Regions from separate parts of the Psychrosphaera sp. genome, predicted to be linked through region 1. Evidence: riboswitches for the same ligand, from Rfam matches in the RefSeq annotation. Region 1 holds a riboswitch; the other holds the start of a gene.
The links. Region 1 has a riboswitch for thiamine pyrophosphate ahead of AC4E96_RS00760 (TonB-dependent receptor). Riboswitches for the same ligand answer to the same signal wherever they lie in the genome.
Positions count from the first base shown of each region.

Region 1 (8,157 bases):
ACAAGCGCTACGCTGTCGGCTTCTTCGTCATGACTGATTGAATAAAGGTAACCATCGCGGCCATTAACCGTTGCGTGTAATTTAATACGGTCCGCTAGCTGCCAGTTTGCGCCTAGTTGATATTGGTAGCTTGGTGCATGGGCTTGTTCGCGACCATCGATACTGACACGAATGTCTTCTCCGGTTTCTGGGTCAGACTCTAGACGGTAAATATCGTTGATTTCAGAACTTAACCACGACACACCCGCTAATAACTCAACGGTTGGTGTCACTTGGTACTGTAATGACGTTTCAACACCGTAGTTGCTGCCCGTTGGTGCATTTGAAATATAACCAACAAACACTGGTTGCTCGCCTTGAGCCAACACTTCTTGATCGTTGGTAAACCACTGTTTTACTTGCATATCACTGCGGCTTGAGTAGAACAATACTGCATTCGCGTTCAAGCCAGACTTGCGGTTGTTGTAGCGCATACCTAGCTCAACGTTGTTAAGCACTTCTGGCTCAAATGTACCGTTGTTGAGTAAGTCTTGGCTAAAACGCTCTAGCCCTTCTTCACCTACACGCGCTAAGGCTTCGCCATTGACACCGCCTGACTTAAAGCCACGACTTAGTCGAACATAAGCCATCGCGGCTTTAGAGTATTGGTTGGTTGCGGTCAAGTGACCACCAATCATAGTTTTAGAAGCTTCGTCGACAACGCCATTGTTGTCGCTGTAATCACCTGTGTGATTTTCGACACGAACACCAGCAGATACAGTCAATTGCTTTGACAATGCCATGCGACGTTCACCATAAACGGCGATATTGTCTTGTTGGTATTCACTGCTGAATAAGCCTTCGGCATAAGTGTAATCACGGGTTAGGTCAACGCCTCTTTGTTGTATATACAAGCCCGTGACCCAACTGCCGTTTTTATCCATCGCACGAACGTCAAACTGCTGCGCATCGCGGTCACGGAAGTAATAATCCGTTGAAGAGTATTCCCACGGGTGAATCCCTTCATACGCCCAGTCTTCGTCATAACCATAAGTCATGTCAGAACTAGACGTGCTGGCCGACAATTTAATATCGACAGTATCAAGGCCTGTGTATTCGGTATTTACGCCAAATGCGGTGGTGTCTTGGGTGTCTTTACCTGGGTTGTCGGACAGTGTGGTGCGGTCTAAGTCTAATGAAAACGCATCGTAACCATTGTCGATATCGAAGTGATGTAAAACAAACTGTGCGCTTGTGTCTTTATTAAATTCGACATCAAACAAGGCACGGACTGACAACTCATCGATGTTGTTGGTGTCGTCTCTGTTTAGGTGTGTGTTTTCAATGTAACCATCGGCCGTTACTTTGCTGATTGCGACACGCGCTGAGCTTGTGCTTGTGAAGTCTGTTCCCGCTGCAACGCCTAAGTTAAGCAAACCATAGTTGCCTGCTTCTACGCGCAATTTGTTCATCGCGCCAGCGCTTGGCTGTGTGCTGACCATATTTACAAAACCCGCCATTGCATTGGCACCAGCATTAGTACCTTGTGGGCCTTTAAAAACTTCGACTTGTTCGATATCGAATAGGCCAGCTGCTGTACCAATACCCGAATAATCGATGCCGTCGATGCTCATGCCCACAGATGGGTTAATTGGATCAACAAACTGGCTGCGCTCACCTATGCCACGAATTTGAATAAAACGCGCACGTGATGCACCCGATGAAAAGTTCACGTTGCCAAGTTGCTGAAGTACAGACTCAAGGTGGCTGGCACCTGATTTTTCTAATGTCTCTGCAGTCAACACATGCAGTGAATTCGCCGCTTTGCTCGCTGGCGTTTTAAGCAGCTCACCTTTGACTTCAATCGTTTCTATTTTGTTTTGATTGTTAGAAGCACTGGCTGTGGTTTTTGCTGTTGAACTGTCTTGTTGAGCAGGTGATGCCTTTTCTGCAGCGAATGCAGGTACAACAAGGGCTGAGGCTAAGGTAGAGAGTGTTGCAGCAGCAACCAAGGATAATTTCATTTGAGGATCTCTTGTTATTGTCATTACAAAAGATCCGGTCGTAAGCGAGGAGTCTGGATTCTAATTTTTACCATCCCTACGCCGGTACAAGCCGGATCAGGTTCTAAGGGTTCGCATTGCGTCTCAGTCAACGTGGTCATGATGGTTTCAAAACCGCGTTGGCACCCCTTGGTGTTTCATAAACGATAATTTTAACGGTAGCTTTTAATTCGTTTTATTAACGAAGTACTAACTACGAGTCGAAAAGCCAAATCGTTCATCTGCGCCCTATTCTATAGAAAGAGCCTTTGAGATTAAATCTTTAAAAACAAATTAGTTATTCTTTCGAACCATACTGATATGTGGAATGCCGTCTTCGAGATACATGTCAGAGACGGTTTCAAACCCCAAGTTTTGATAAAAGGCTTCGAGGTGTTGCTGGGCTGAAATTTTGCAGTCGACGTCTGGCCAGCGGCGCTGTGTCTCTACAATTGCAGCGCGCATCATTTGTTCGGCTAGTTTGCGCTTGCGTTTGGGCTCACTAATGAGCACTCGGCCAATGGCACAATAATCATCATACGCCACTGTTGGTGCAAGCAAACGACACGTTCCAACAAATTCGTCGCCCTCGTAACCGAATAAATGCAAAGTATCCGGTCTGGTATCTAAGTCATCCATATCGGAATATACGCAGTCTTGCTCGACCACAAAGACATCACTGCGATATTTTAGAATATCGTACAGCTCATAAACCGTTAGCGCCTCAAAAGGTTTAATTTGCCAAGTTATCGCATTTGAAGTCATGAAGTCGGTTCCTTTTTCTGTGTGTTTCTGCTTATTTTTGCGTATTTCAGCAAGGTTGCAGCGTAAATCGAGACTGACGCGTATGAAAGCATGTTTGTCGTAAAATTCCCAGTTAGACTTGGATTTTAGCGACCAGCGGAGTATCCTCCAAGCCACTTAAATCGTCTTATTACTCGAGGCAAATTGATGAATGTATTCAAACGATTTTCACTGAATGTACAAGCGCTGTTTGGCGTTATGTTCGTTGCCCTTTCTCTTTCTACTGCCGCCCATGCAGAAGCCGCCAAAGCCGTCGACAAAGACCAAATTCAAGAACTTGAATGGCAAGACCTAGTGCCGGGTGATTACGAAGCCGAAATTCCAACGTCGATTGAACATATCGGTCAAGCAATGGCAGGCCCACAATCAATCAACGCGCCTGTGGTAGAAGAACTCGATGGCCAAATGGTCAAAATCCCAGGTTTTGTTGTACCTCTTGAAGGCGACGATGAAGTCGTCACTGAGTTTTTATTAGTGCCGTATTTTGGTGCTTGTGTTCACGTTCCGCCACCACCGTCTAACCAGGTCATCCACGTAACGATGGAAAAAGGCGCGCCAGCGTCTGCGTTTTATGACCCAGTCTGGATCACAGGACGTATAACAACAGAAACGTGGGAAGGTGAACTGGCTCAGGTAGGCTACAAAATGAAAGGGACCGATGTGGCCCCTTATGATGATTTTTAATTATCGAGTCTAGCGTTAACGTTGTTTCTTTTGGCGTATCACTTCGTTTTCTAAATCCACGTAGTGATCGCCAACCGTGCGGCAAACGACTCTTAGGTTATAGGCTGATATTTTTTCGTTAAATATCTTTTGTTTGCAGTACTCAGTATGAAAGTCATACAAAATTGCTGAAGATTCAGTAATTTCTTTTACGTATTCCTCTTCTCGAGGCTTAAAAGAGTCAAATTTTCCTGCTAATTCATCGTATACTTTTTTGGCTGTGTGGCCGCGCGAATATTCGCCTTCAACCAAAACGCCAATTTGCGTCGCGAGCATTTCGCGAACTTTATTTACTTGCGGGTGATCAACCGTCAGCAACGAGATGACCAACAGCACGAAAATCAAAAATTTCATTGTTACTCCAAATTTGAACCGCCGCCGTTAAAAGTAACGACGTCAAATAAGTTTGAAAAAAGTTAACTAAGTGTGAAACAGATCAAAGTTAACCCATAAATTTTAAATAAACTACTACCTAATGACTTATAATCAAGCGTGTAGTTCAGTTTTTCTACATTTTGATACGCCAATACGGAACGAAGTATGAACAATCGAATTGATGTAAAAAATATTCCAAGTGAAGTCAAAGTTCACAAGCCCGACAATCATGGTGCGCCGCAATACAATATTCGCAGTCGTATTTATGTGCGCGCGGTAAAAGGGTTACATCAATTAATACGCCGTCGTATGGGCATTTTCTTTTTAGGTTTGTTTGCGCTGCTACCATGGTTACAGTGGAATGACCGCCAAGCGATTTTACTCGATATTGGTCAGCAAGAATTTTTTGTTTTTGGTATGACATTCTGGCCACAAGACTTACCGCTACTGGCTATTGTCTCAATCATCGCTGCCTTTATTTTGTTTTTTGTCACTGCGATTTATGGTCGGGTTTGGTGTGGCTATATGTGTCCTCAAACCGTCTGGACCTTTATGTTTATTTGGATTGAAGAAAAAATCGAAGGCTCAGCCAACAAACGTAAAAAACTCGATTCTATGCCGATGAGCTTTAATAAAGCCTGGCGAAAAACCGCCAAACACACCTCCTGGTGGATTATTTCACTGCTGACATCCTTAACCTTTATTGGTTATTTTGTGCCTATCGATCAACTCTTTATCGACTTTTTCACCTTTGAAGCCTCAGTTGCTGTGGTGAGTTGGACCTTGTTTTTTGCTGCCGCGACCTATGGCAACGCTGGCTGGATGCGTGAAATCATGTGTCTGCATATTTGCCCTTATGCGCGTTTTCAGTCTTCAATGTTCGACAAAGACACCTTTACGGTGACTTACGATGCCAACCGCGGTGAAAAACGCGGCCCAAGACCACGTAAAGCCGATCCAAAAGAATTGGAACTTGGCGACTGTATTGACTGTAACTTGTGTGTACAAGTGTGCCCAACCGGCATCGATATTCGTAATGGTTTGCAGTACGAGTGCATTAACTGTGGTGCCTGTATTGATGCCTGTGATGAAACCATGGATAAAATGAATTATCCAAAAGGCTTAATCAGCTACACCACCGAACATAAAATCGAAGGTAAACAAACGCATACTTGGCGTCCAAAAATGATCGGCTACTTGGTAGTAACAGTCTTAATGTGCGCGGCTTTTGCGTGGCAACTTACCTCTCGAGTACCGTTAGAGCTGAGTATTGAGCGTGATCGTACCGTTCTTTACCGCACAACGAATGAAGGCCTTATCGAAAACACCTTCACTCTTCAAATCGTCAACAAAAGCCAAGAGCAACAAACCTACACGGTTGATATTGAAGGACTTGAGGACTTTGTTTACAGCGGTGACAAAGAGGTTATCGTCGCGCCTGGTGAAGTATTTAAGTTACCAGTGAGTGTCTCAGTCGACCCATATGATTTGAAGAAACCAGTAACCACGATTACTATCACGGTCACCAATGAAAACGGCGAACATACTGCCGTTCAAGAATCCCGATTTTTTAAAGGAATGTAATGCCAGAATTTGATTTTACGAGTTTAAACCCTGACCTGATTTTAGATGCGATTGAGTCGAAAGGCATTTATCCAGAGTCAGGACTTCTGGCCCTAAATAGTTACGAAAACCGCGTTTATCAATTCAAAGCCGATGACAACAAACGCTACGTGGTTAAGTTTTATCGACCGAAACGCTGGTCCAACGAACAAATCATTGAAGAGCACGACTTTTCTCAAACATTAAGCGAGCGTGACATAGCCGCAGTTGCACCACTTCGCTTTGATGGTCAGTCTTTGTTAGAACACGAAGGCTATCGCTTTTGTATATTCCCGAGTGTCGGTGGTCGAATGTTCGAACTCGATGACTTAGATCAGCTTGAGCGCCTAGGCCAATTGCTTGGACGCGTTCATACCGTCAGTAAAGAAGGCAACTTTGCGCATCGAGATACCATCGATATCGAAAAAGACTTACATGACTCCTTTGCCTACCTAAAAGACTCAAACCTCATTCCTAACTACTTAGAGTTGGCGTTTTTTAATGACTTGGAAATGTTGATTAAAGAAAGCACAAAGGATATTTCTGGGAATTTTGAAACGATTCGTCTGCACGGTGACTGTCACAGCGGTAATATTTTATGGCAACAACACGATGCCGGCGACGATGCCTTATTGGTCGACTTTGATGATTGTATCTCTGGCCCTGCCATTCAAGACATGTGGATGATGCTCAATGGTGACCGCCAGCAACAAACCCTTCAGCTTGATACGCTCATCGAAGGATATGAACAATTTCAGTCATTTAACCGTAGTGAGTTTAAGCTAATTGAGCCACTGCGTGCCCGCAGAATGTTGATGTACACCACTTGGTTAGCAAAAAGATGGCAAGATCCTGCTTTTCAAAGGAACTTTTCTTGGTTCAATACAGACAAATACTGGGAAGAACAAGTTTTAGCAATCAAAGAACAGTACGCGGCGTTGCAACAGGCGCCACTTAAATTAGGCTTTTGAGTCAGTCTCTAAACACTTGGATATTGACAATATTCTGGTAAGGTAAGCGCTTAAATGGGCATCTCAAAAGTCGCCAGTTAATTTAAAATAGGAATTACAAACCACATGAAAAAGATCCTTAGTTTTTTCGCCATTTGTTTATTAAGCCTGCAGGTTTCTGCTCAAACTCTTAAAGAAGGCGTGCACTACGAAGTCATCAGTGAAACCGCTACTGCTAAACCAGAAATCAAAGAATTTTTCTCATATTACTGCCCGCATTGTTTGGCGTTTGAACCACTTGCTGAGCGTTTAAAAGAACAATCAAAAGCAAAAGGTTTTGAATTTAAAAAGAGCCACGTTGATTTCTTACGTGCAGCGGGCCCAGACATTCAGTTCATGTTAACAAAAGCGTTAGTAACTGCTGAGAAATTAAATAAGCCACAAGCAAGTGATGCGATTTTTGCTCACATTCACAAGCAGCGCTCTGCATTCACTGGTGAACAAGACTTACGCCAAATATTCTTAGCCAATGGTGTTAGCGAAGAAGAGTTCAACAAAGTGTTCAACAGCTTTGCGGTTAAAGCAGCAGCGAAGCGCATGAAGTCTGAGCAAAACAAATTAGCGAGCAAGCGTATCCTTACTGGCGTTCCTACGTTCATCGTTAATGGTAAATACAAAATCATTAACCAAGGTTTTGACGCTCGCACGTACAATCAACTATTCGATCAAGTTGAAGCGGCAGCATTAGAACTAGTTAAGAAGTAATATTGTTTCTAAATAAAACGGTGGTGGCCGGTCGAGCTGAAATTCAGCTCGATGTTTACACAGAGCCAACACCGTATATCCTAAAAGTCCACCAGCGCCGTACTCGCCTGAGTATTGAAGTAAAAAACCAGCAGATCACGGTTAAGTCCCCTCCTCACTGCACCAATGGTTTTGTTCGAGACTTTCTGATCAGCCAGCAGTCGTGGATTAAACGCGCGTTAAAATCCTCAGAGCAAAAACAGTCTTTTACTCGTTTGTATCAATCGGGTGAGCCTATTTGGTTATTAGGCACGGCTTATGAGCTCGATATTCATACAGATTGCCCATCGTCAGCGGTTATCAAAAACGAAGACGGCCAAACTATCGAAGTCTATTTGTCGAGCCGCGTCAAAAACCACAACGCCCAAATACGCAAACTACTGCACGAGTTTTATTTAAACGAAGCCAAATCATTTTTGCCTAGCTTGGTTCAGCAATGTGAATCCGAGACAGAATTACATAGTAGTTCGTTGGATTTTAAGTTTTATCAATGGCGCTGGGGATGCTGTTATCAAAGCGGTAAAGTCATTCTCAATCCGTTATTGATGGGTGCGCCAGTGTCGGTGATTCGTTGTGTGATTATTCATGAGCTGTGTCACCTCAAACACATGGACCACAGTCGTCGTTTTTGGGATCTCAATAAGCAGTTTTGTGATGTGTGTAGCGATACAAAAAGGTGGTTAAAGGAAAAACACAGTGAGTTGTATTTGCCAGTTGCCTAGATATTGGCTTAGGCGACGGTAGAAAACCCCGTTTGGGTGTCGTTTTGAGCCTGATAACTAGACTGATACTTAGCGGCGACGACATCAGCCACTCGACTTACATTTTCATCGCGTTCTTCAAAACGACTTGAGACATTCGCCGCGGTTGCTTCGCGC
Region 1 is NZ_CEYNSH010000002.1:10,114-18,270, forward strand. It holds gene AC4E96_RS00760 (TonB-dependent receptor) at 1-2,003, opposite strand, end outside; TPP riboswitch at 2,060-2,182, opposite strand; gene AC4E96_RS00765 (GNAT family N-acetyltransferase) at 2,316-2,786, opposite strand; gene AC4E96_RS00770 (DUF3299 domain-containing protein) at 2,973-3,509, shown strand; gene AC4E96_RS00775 (hypothetical protein) at 3,525-3,902, opposite strand; gene ccoG (cytochrome c oxidase accessory protein CcoG) at 4,089-5,507, shown strand; gene AC4E96_RS00785 (serine/threonine protein kinase) at 5,507-6,496, shown strand; gene AC4E96_RS00790 (thiol:disulfide interchange protein DsbA/DsbL) at 6,602-7,240, shown strand; gene AC4E96_RS00795 (M48 family metallopeptidase) at 7,243-8,001, shown strand; gene AC4E96_RS00800 (putative metalloprotease CJM1_0395 family protein) at 8,010-8,157, opposite strand, start outside.

Region 2 (8,157 bases), on a different contig from region 1:
TGACAACCCAAGACTGATAGTAACTTAGGCCAAAGGTTGACACTTTGCTCGCCCATGTCACAAATTAAACACGGACTGTGAGTCGCCTCAGCCGTTGGCGCAATCATCGCTGCGGCAATTTTTGCAGTTTGCTCAGAATCAGACAGCTGGCCTTTGTCAAATAAGCTTATGACGGCTTGTTGTGGCAAAGTGTTGTGCAGCATTAGGGCAAGGGTTCGCCCTAATAGTCCAGCTCCTACGATAGCTACATTCACAGTCAGTGTCCTAAACGCGTTTATTCGATGTCTGCGCTTTGAGCAGCGTGATAAAGCTCAGAGCCCTTTGCTTTAAAGGTTTGTGACATCTCATCCATGCCAACCATTTTAATGGTCAATAAGTCATCGTCGTCTTTATTGTTGTTAAGGTTGGCAGAGTAATCTCGAACTTCTTGAGATATTTTCATTGAGCAAAACTTTGGTCCGCACATACTGCAAAAGTGAGCAACCTTGCCTGATTCTTGTGGCAAAGTTTCATCGTGGTAGGCCAAGGCACGCTCGGGATCCAAACTCAAGTTAAATTGATCGTGCCAGCGAAACTCAAAACGTGCTTTTGACAAGGCATTATCACGAATTTGTGCGCCTGGATGACCTTTGGCTAAATCACCGGCATGAGCGGCAATTTTGTAGGTGATTAGTCCCTCTTTGACATCTTCTTTGTTTGGCAAGCCCAAGTGCTCTTTAGGGGTTACGTAACACAACATTGCGCAGCCGTACCAGCCGATGTTGGCTGCACCTATTCCAGATGTGATGTGGTCATACCCGGGTGCAATATCGGTAGTGAGTGGTCCAAGCGTATAAAATGGCGCTTCGTCACAATGCTTGAGTTGCTCCTCCATGTTTTCCTTTACCATGTGCAGTGGAACATGCCCAGGGCCCTCTACCATGACTTGAACGTCGTGTTTCCAGGCGATTTTTGTCAGTTCCCCTAAGGTTTTTAATTCGCTGAACTGAGCCTCATCGTTAGCGTCAGCGACTGAACCTGGTCGCAGGCCATCACCGAGACTAAAGGCAACATCGTACTGCTTACAAATCTCACAAATATCTTCAAAATGGGTATACAAGAAGTTTTCTTGGTGATGTGACAAGCACCATTTGGCCATAATAGACCCACCACGAGAAACAATACCTGTGACACGTTTTGCAGTCATTGGTATATAGCGAAGTAAGACACCAGCGTGAATAGTGAAGTAATCTACCCCTTGTTCAGCTTGTTCGATAAGAGTGTCTCTAAATATTTCCCACGTTAGGTTTTCAGCGACGCCATTTACTTTTTCTAAGGCTTGATAGATAGGAACGGTGCCTATTGGGACCGGTGAATTGCGAACAATCCACTCTCGAGTTTCATGAATATATCGGCCTGTAGACAAATCCATTACGGTATCTGCGCCCCACTTGGTGGACCATACGAGTTTTTCTACCTCTTCTTCAATGCTTGAAGTCACCGCTGAGTTACCTATATTGGCGTTAACTTTGATTAAAAAGTTACGACCAATGATCATAGGCTCGGTTTCTGGGTGATTGATGTTACAAGGAATAATGGCCCTGCCTCTGGCTACTTCGTCACGGACAAACTCTGGCGTGATCTGTTCAGGTATCTCTGCCCCAAAACTTTGGCCTTGATGTTGTTGTTTTAGAATGTCGCCTTTTAACGCTTGGCGTTTGAGGTTTTCGCGAATCGCAATGTATTCCATTTCTGGGGTGATGATACCTTGTTTGGCGTAATGCATTTGGGTGACGTTTTTACCAGTTTTGGCACGACGAACTTTTGGTAAGTTATCGAAGCGAATGTGGTCAAGACCTTCATCCGCAAGTCTTTGTTGACTGTACCCCGATGAAGCGCCCGCGAGTTCTTCAGTATCGTTGCGCTGGGCTATCCATTCTGCTCTAAGTTTCGGTAACCCTTTGTGCACGTCTATCTGAACGTCGGGGTCAGTATACGGACCTGAGGTATCGTAAACTTGTATTGGATCGTTCGGTTCTAAAATTGGGTTGTCTTTGTCACCGCCAATGAGTGAATCGGCAAGTGCAATCTCCCGCATACCGACTTTAAGGTCGTGATGTTGGCCTTTAATATAGACTTTTTTTGAATTAGGAAATTGTTGATTTGAGCAATGGTTAATGAATTCGGCTGCCTGCTCTCGGCGTTCGCGTCTAGTAAGTTGTGTCATTTTCTGCCTTTCGTATTTGAATAATTAAGCACAAAAGACGGAGTGTAGAGAGTGAGTAGAGAAGGGCAGAGCAGCAAAACGAACGTCGATAATTACGTTGTGTTTGATTGGTTCTACCTTTTAGTGTCTACCTTGTTTCCTTCGCAGATATTAATCAGATCAGGTTCTACGGATCCCGCGCAATGCGATCTCAGCCCCTTGGTTTTCACCGGGCACTCCGACAAGTTCTTTTTCATCATAGGGGAAAATGAAGGCAGCTGACAAGCGCTATTTATTGATTTTATTTATTAATTGCTCAACCAAACGATTAACTTTAGGCGATAGCTGGCGGTTGTATGGATATAACGCCCATATGGGTTCATCCATTACTTGAAGGTCATCCAGAATAGAAATGAGCGTCCCTTGATTTAAGTGTGACTCGACATAATAGTCGGGTAACAACACCAATCCCAAACCCTTTAAAGCTGCATCTGTAAGGGCAGCTCCACTGTTGTATTTGAGGCGTCTCGTTGGCTTGATGAAACGCTTTTTGCCAGCTTCATTAAAACGCCATGTATCGTTGGAACCCATTAGGCACTTATGCTGATTGAGAGCATCGAGATTAATTGGGCAACCATATTCGTCGAAATACTTTGGAGAGGCGCACAAATAATTGCGCCTTACCGCTAATTGTTTGGCCATCATGGTAGAGTCATTAAGCTGGCCAATGCGAATCGCCAAGTCCAACCCATGCTCAATGAGATCTAGCTTTTTATTGGTCAGTTCAACCTCAGCCGTTACCTCTGGATAATCCAGTAAAAACTCATTTAATACAGGTAATATAATGCGCTCACCATAGGTGGTTGGTGCAGTAATACGAATATTTCCTTGTGGCGTATCCTGTAATTGACCAATTGCTTGCTCGGCTTCACTAAGTCCTTCAACGAGTGCCTTAGTGTGTCGATAAAACAATGCCCCTTCATCGGTTAATGAAACTTTTCTCGTCGTTCGATAGAGCAGTTTGGTGTTGAGACGACGTTCTAATTGACTGACTAGTCGGCTGACTTGTGCCACCGAAGTGGATAACGACAACGCCGCTTTTGTAAATGATCCATGTTCGGCGACGGCAGAAAACTCACTAATCCCTTCCCAATTGTTTTTATTCATGTTTTACCTGTGTATGGTGGATAACTATGCGAAAGAGTAGGTTTTTATTATTACAAATATGTAAAAGAGATTTTTATTTTAGTGGGATTATGTTCGGTTGTGAAATAAATATAATGAACCACGAATTTCAAATGTACTAAACTGAAGTTCAATAGCTGTGTAATTTACCTTTTCATTTTCGCTATTGAACAACTCGCTGAATGTTGTCACAGCGAATACATCAAAAAGGAGTCAGAATGTCAGACCAATTTATCAAATCGAAAGCGGCCGTCGCGTGGGGACCAAACCAACCAATGAGCATTGAAGAAGTTGATGTCATGCTGCCAAAAAAAGGCGAAGTGTTGGTTAAGATTGTCGCTTCTGGTGTTTGCCACACTGATGCTTTTACCTTATCAGGTGAAGATCCAGAAGGTGTTTTTCCGGCTATTTTAGGCCACGAAGGTGGTGGTATTGTTGAGCAAGTTGGCGAGGGCGTAACAAGTGTGAGCGTGGGCGATCACGTCATTCCGTTATACACACCTGAGTGTGGTGAGTGTAAGTTCTGTACGTCTGGTAAGACTAATCTTTGTCAAAAAATTCGCGAAACTCAAGGTAAAGGCCTGATGCCAGATGGCACCACCCGTTTTTATAAAGACGGTGAGCCAATTTATCACTACATGGGAACGTCGACCTTTTCTGAGTATACGGTTCTGCCAGAGATTTCATTAGCTAAAGTCAACAAAAGTGCCCCACTTGAAGAAGTTTGTCTACTCGGTTGTGGTGTAACAACGGGTATGGGCGCGGTAATGAATACAGCTAAGGTGGAAGAGGGCGATACGGTTGCTATTTTTGGTTTAGGTGGCATCGGCTTGTCGGCCATTATTGGTGCAACAATGGCCAAAGCCTCTCGAATTATTGCCATTGATATCAACGAATCTAAATTTGAGTTGGCCAAAAAGCTAGGAGCGACAGACTGTATTAATCCAAAAGAGTATGACAAGCCTATTCAAGACGTTATTGTAGAAATGACCGATGGCGGTGTGGATTATTCCTTTGAGTGTATTGGCAATGTCGACGTAATGCGTTCGGCACTTGAGTGTTGTCACAAAGGATGGGGGGAGTCAGTGATCATTGGTGTTGCGGGCGCTGGCCAAGAAATTTCAACTCGTCCATTCCAATTGGTTACCGGTCGAGTATGGCGAGGAACGGCATTTGGTGGCGTGAAAGGCCGCTCTGAACTACCAGATTATGTTGAGCGTTATCTGGCCGGTGAGTTTAAGTTAAACGATTTTATTACCCACACAATGGGCTTAGAGGATATTAACTCCGCGTTTGATCTGATGCACGAAGGTAAGAGCATTCGCTCGGTTGTTCACTTCGATAAATAGTCAATTTTTATTATGGCGGTGCATTGGCACCGCTTTTTTGTAAAAGTAAGGAGGTCAAATGACACTAAATCAACGTTCGGCAACACGAAGCTTCGGTGGTTGGCACAAGCAGTTCAGTCATGAATCGAGTACGCTCAACTGTGAGATGGCTTTTGCCGTTTTTCTTCCTCCTCAATACGAAAGTAAAAAAGATCTTCCCGTTTTGTATTGGTTATCAGGACTAACATGTACTGACGAGAATTTCATGCAAAAAGCGGGAGCACACCGTATTGCAGCACAGTTGGGAATTGTGATTGTTGCTCCTGATACAAGCCCTCGTGGTGAGTCTGTAGCGGATGATGAGGGATATGACTTAGGAAAAGGTGCAGGGTTTTATATCAATGCGACTCAATCTCCGTGGGACCAGCACTATCACATGTACGATTACATCGTTGATGAGTTACCACAGTTGATAGAATCGGAGTTTGGGGTTTCGCCTAAACGCGCCATCGCAGGCCATTCTATGGGCGGACACGGAGCTCTTACTATTGCTCTAAAAAATCCAGACAAATATGCATCGGTATCGGCTTTTAGTCCAATTTGCAATCCGATGGAATGCCCTTGGGGACAGAAAGCTTTTACGGCTTATTTAGGGTCTGATAAATCAGTTTGGGCTCAAAATGACGCGAGTGTTTTAATGGCCCACGCTGTCGACTTGGTTCCAGCTTTGGTTGACCAAGGCTTAGATGATGGCTTTTTAGAGGAGCAACTTAAGTTAGAGTCACTGGAAATCGCGGCAGCTAAAAATAACTATCCGCTAACGGTAAACAGGCATGAAGGGTATGATCACAGCTATTATTTCATTTCGAGTTTTATCGATGAGCACATTAAGTTTCATGCAGGGCATTTGATGTACTAGCTAGCCTTTTAAGGTGCTAAATAAGAGCAAAGTATTATTAAGCAGTATGTTCGTTGGTACAGTTTAATTAAAAATGCAGCTAGATTAGAGCTTACTAAAATAAAATATTGAAAATCTGTACAGTTTTGTTACGTTTTGACTAACCTTAATCATAAAGCGGTTGTTAGGGTCAGCCAACTATGAAAGTAAAACAATTCAGATTTACCGATGGAACGTGGGATTCGCAAATCCAATCTGACGACAGTGTCGACTTAGTGCTAGCGTTTGGATGTCGCGAACTCATTAAAAAAGATTCAATTCAAAACGACATATTTTCAAACTTTCAACATTCTAATGTCATTGGCTGTACCACAAGTGGTGAAATTGCCGGGACTCGAATTCTCGACGATTCACTCGTGGTCACGGCCATCTCTTTTGATAAAACCCCACTTGAAGTCCGTTCAGCAGATGTCACTCAATTTGACTCGCTAGAAGCCACTGTTGATGAATTAACGGCAACCTTGCCAAAAGACGATTTGAGATACTTATTAGTGTTGTCAGACGGTCAGTTAGTTAACGGTACGCAGTTGGTTGAAGCCTTGTCTGCAAGGCTCCCTGATGCAGCACTTATAACTGGTGGGCTTGCAGGCGATAAAGATAAGTTCTTTGAAACCGAAGTGTGGCACAACCAAAGCATTTCAGCAGGTAAAATAGTCATATGTGGCCTATACGGTGATGCAATAAACCTCTCTTCTGGCTCATTCAGTGGTTGGAAATCTTTTGGTCCCGAACGCCTAATTACAAAATCAGATTCGAACAAGTTATTTGAACTTGATGGTCAATCTGCATTGGAACTCTATAAAGAGTATTTAGGTGAATACGCAGCCCAATTGCCTGCGTCAGCATTGCGATTTCCACTCAGTGTTCGACTGCCTGACTCAGACGAAACCATCATACGTACAATATTAAACATTGATGAAGACGAGCAAAGCTTAATTTTTGCCGGGGATATGCCACAAGGTTCATACGCTAAGTTAATGCGTGCCAATATTGATAACTTAATTGATGGTGCTCAAGAGGCGGCAACGATGGCCCTTGATAAGGCCAAACAAGAAAGTGGCGCGTCACCTCAGTTGGGATTATTGATTAGCTGTGTAGGTCGTCGTCTGGTGTTGCAACAAGAAACGGAATACGAGTTAGAAAGCATTGAAGAACTTTTGCCAGAGTCGTGTCCATTAGCAGGCTTTTACTCATACGGTGAAATCTCACCAATTGCAGAAGGTAAAAATAGCGCTCTGCACAACCAAACGATGACCATTACTTTCTTCTCTGAGAGTTAGTAAAAACATGCATCGATTATTAAAGCGACAAATGAAGCGTCACTTGAGCGTGCAATCTATTGGCGGTGAAACTTTAAAAGAGCTGACTACCGAACAACTCAAGGACTTCATTGATGCCGTTGGCGATGCTTATGGTCAACTAGAGCAAGAGCGGGAAATCATCGAACGCTCTTTGGATTTGGTCTCAGTCGAACTATCAGAGCGCAATGAAGCCTTACGTGAGGAAATAAACAAACAACAAGAATCGGCCGCGACCATCAGGCGACAAGCTTATTATGATGCATTAACAGGGTTGCCAAATCGAGTATTACTCGATGATAGACTCAAACATGCGATTCAATACAGTACCCGTTTTAACAGTAAAGTCGCAGTCCTGTTTATTGATTTAGACGACTTCAAAAAAGTAAACGATAACGCAGGTCATTACGCTGGTGATATGGTTCTTAAAGAGGTCGCTGAACGAATAAATGAGTGTGTACGAGAGGTCGATACTGTTGCTCGTCTTGGCGGCGATGAGTTTGTTTTACTGCTAGAGAATATTGAGGCTTTAGATAAAGTCAGTGCTATTTGTGAACGGATCATCGTTAGTTTGGCGAAGCCTTTTAGCTTGGCAGATAATGACTACTTTATTTCCTCAAGCATCGGAGTAAGTATCTATCCGCAAGATGGCAAGGACCAAGAAGAATTAATGCGTAAGGCTGACATGGCCATGTACCAGTCAAAGGCGTTGGGTAAAAGTACCTTTCAGTTTTTTGATAAGTCTATGGAAGCCAACTCTCAATTCCATTTACAGCTTGAAAACCAATTGCGTAATGCTATCGAAACGCAGCAATTCAGTTTGGTTTATCAGCCGAAAGTATGCTTAAAAGATAATAAAGTGACTGCGTTAGAGGCATTGATTCGATGGTTCGATGATGAAGGAAACTTTATTTCACCCGCAGACTTTATACCGCTTGCAGAGCAAACCGGTCTTATTGATAAAATTGGTGAGTGGGTTTTGGATACGACTTGTCAACAAATGGCCGAGTGGCGTGAAGAGGGAATAGACCTTATACCCATCTCAATCAATGTATCTCCCATCGAGTTTAATAACTCCGATTTAGTGAAACGCTTTGAAAAAACATTACAAAAATACCAAATACCGCCCGAAACCATAGAAATAGAGATTACAGAGTCAATTTTCTTTGAAGACTTGGAAAAAATGTGCGAGCGTCTAGACAA
Region 2 is NZ_CEYNSH010000011.1:66,687-74,843, forward strand. It holds gene AC4E96_RS05145 (FAD-dependent oxidoreductase) at 1-254, opposite strand, end outside; gene thiC (phosphomethylpyrimidine synthase ThiC) at 275-2,206, opposite strand; TPP riboswitch at 2,326-2,436, opposite strand; gene AC4E96_RS05155 (LysR substrate-binding domain-containing protein) at 2,474-3,352, opposite strand; gene AC4E96_RS05160 (S-(hydroxymethyl)glutathione dehydrogenase/class III alcohol dehydrogenase) at 3,589-4,719, shown strand; gene fghA (S-formylglutathione hydrolase) at 4,778-5,617, shown strand; gene AC4E96_RS05170 (FIST signal transduction protein) at 5,797-6,936, shown strand; gene AC4E96_RS05175 (putative bifunctional diguanylate cyclase/phosphodiesterase) at 6,944-8,157, shown strand, end outside.
Region 2: it holds a riboswitch for thiamine pyrophosphate, as region 1 does, so the genes downstream of both, thiC (phosphomethylpyrimidine synthase ThiC) here and AC4E96_RS00760 (TonB-dependent receptor) in region 1, are expected to answer to the same signal.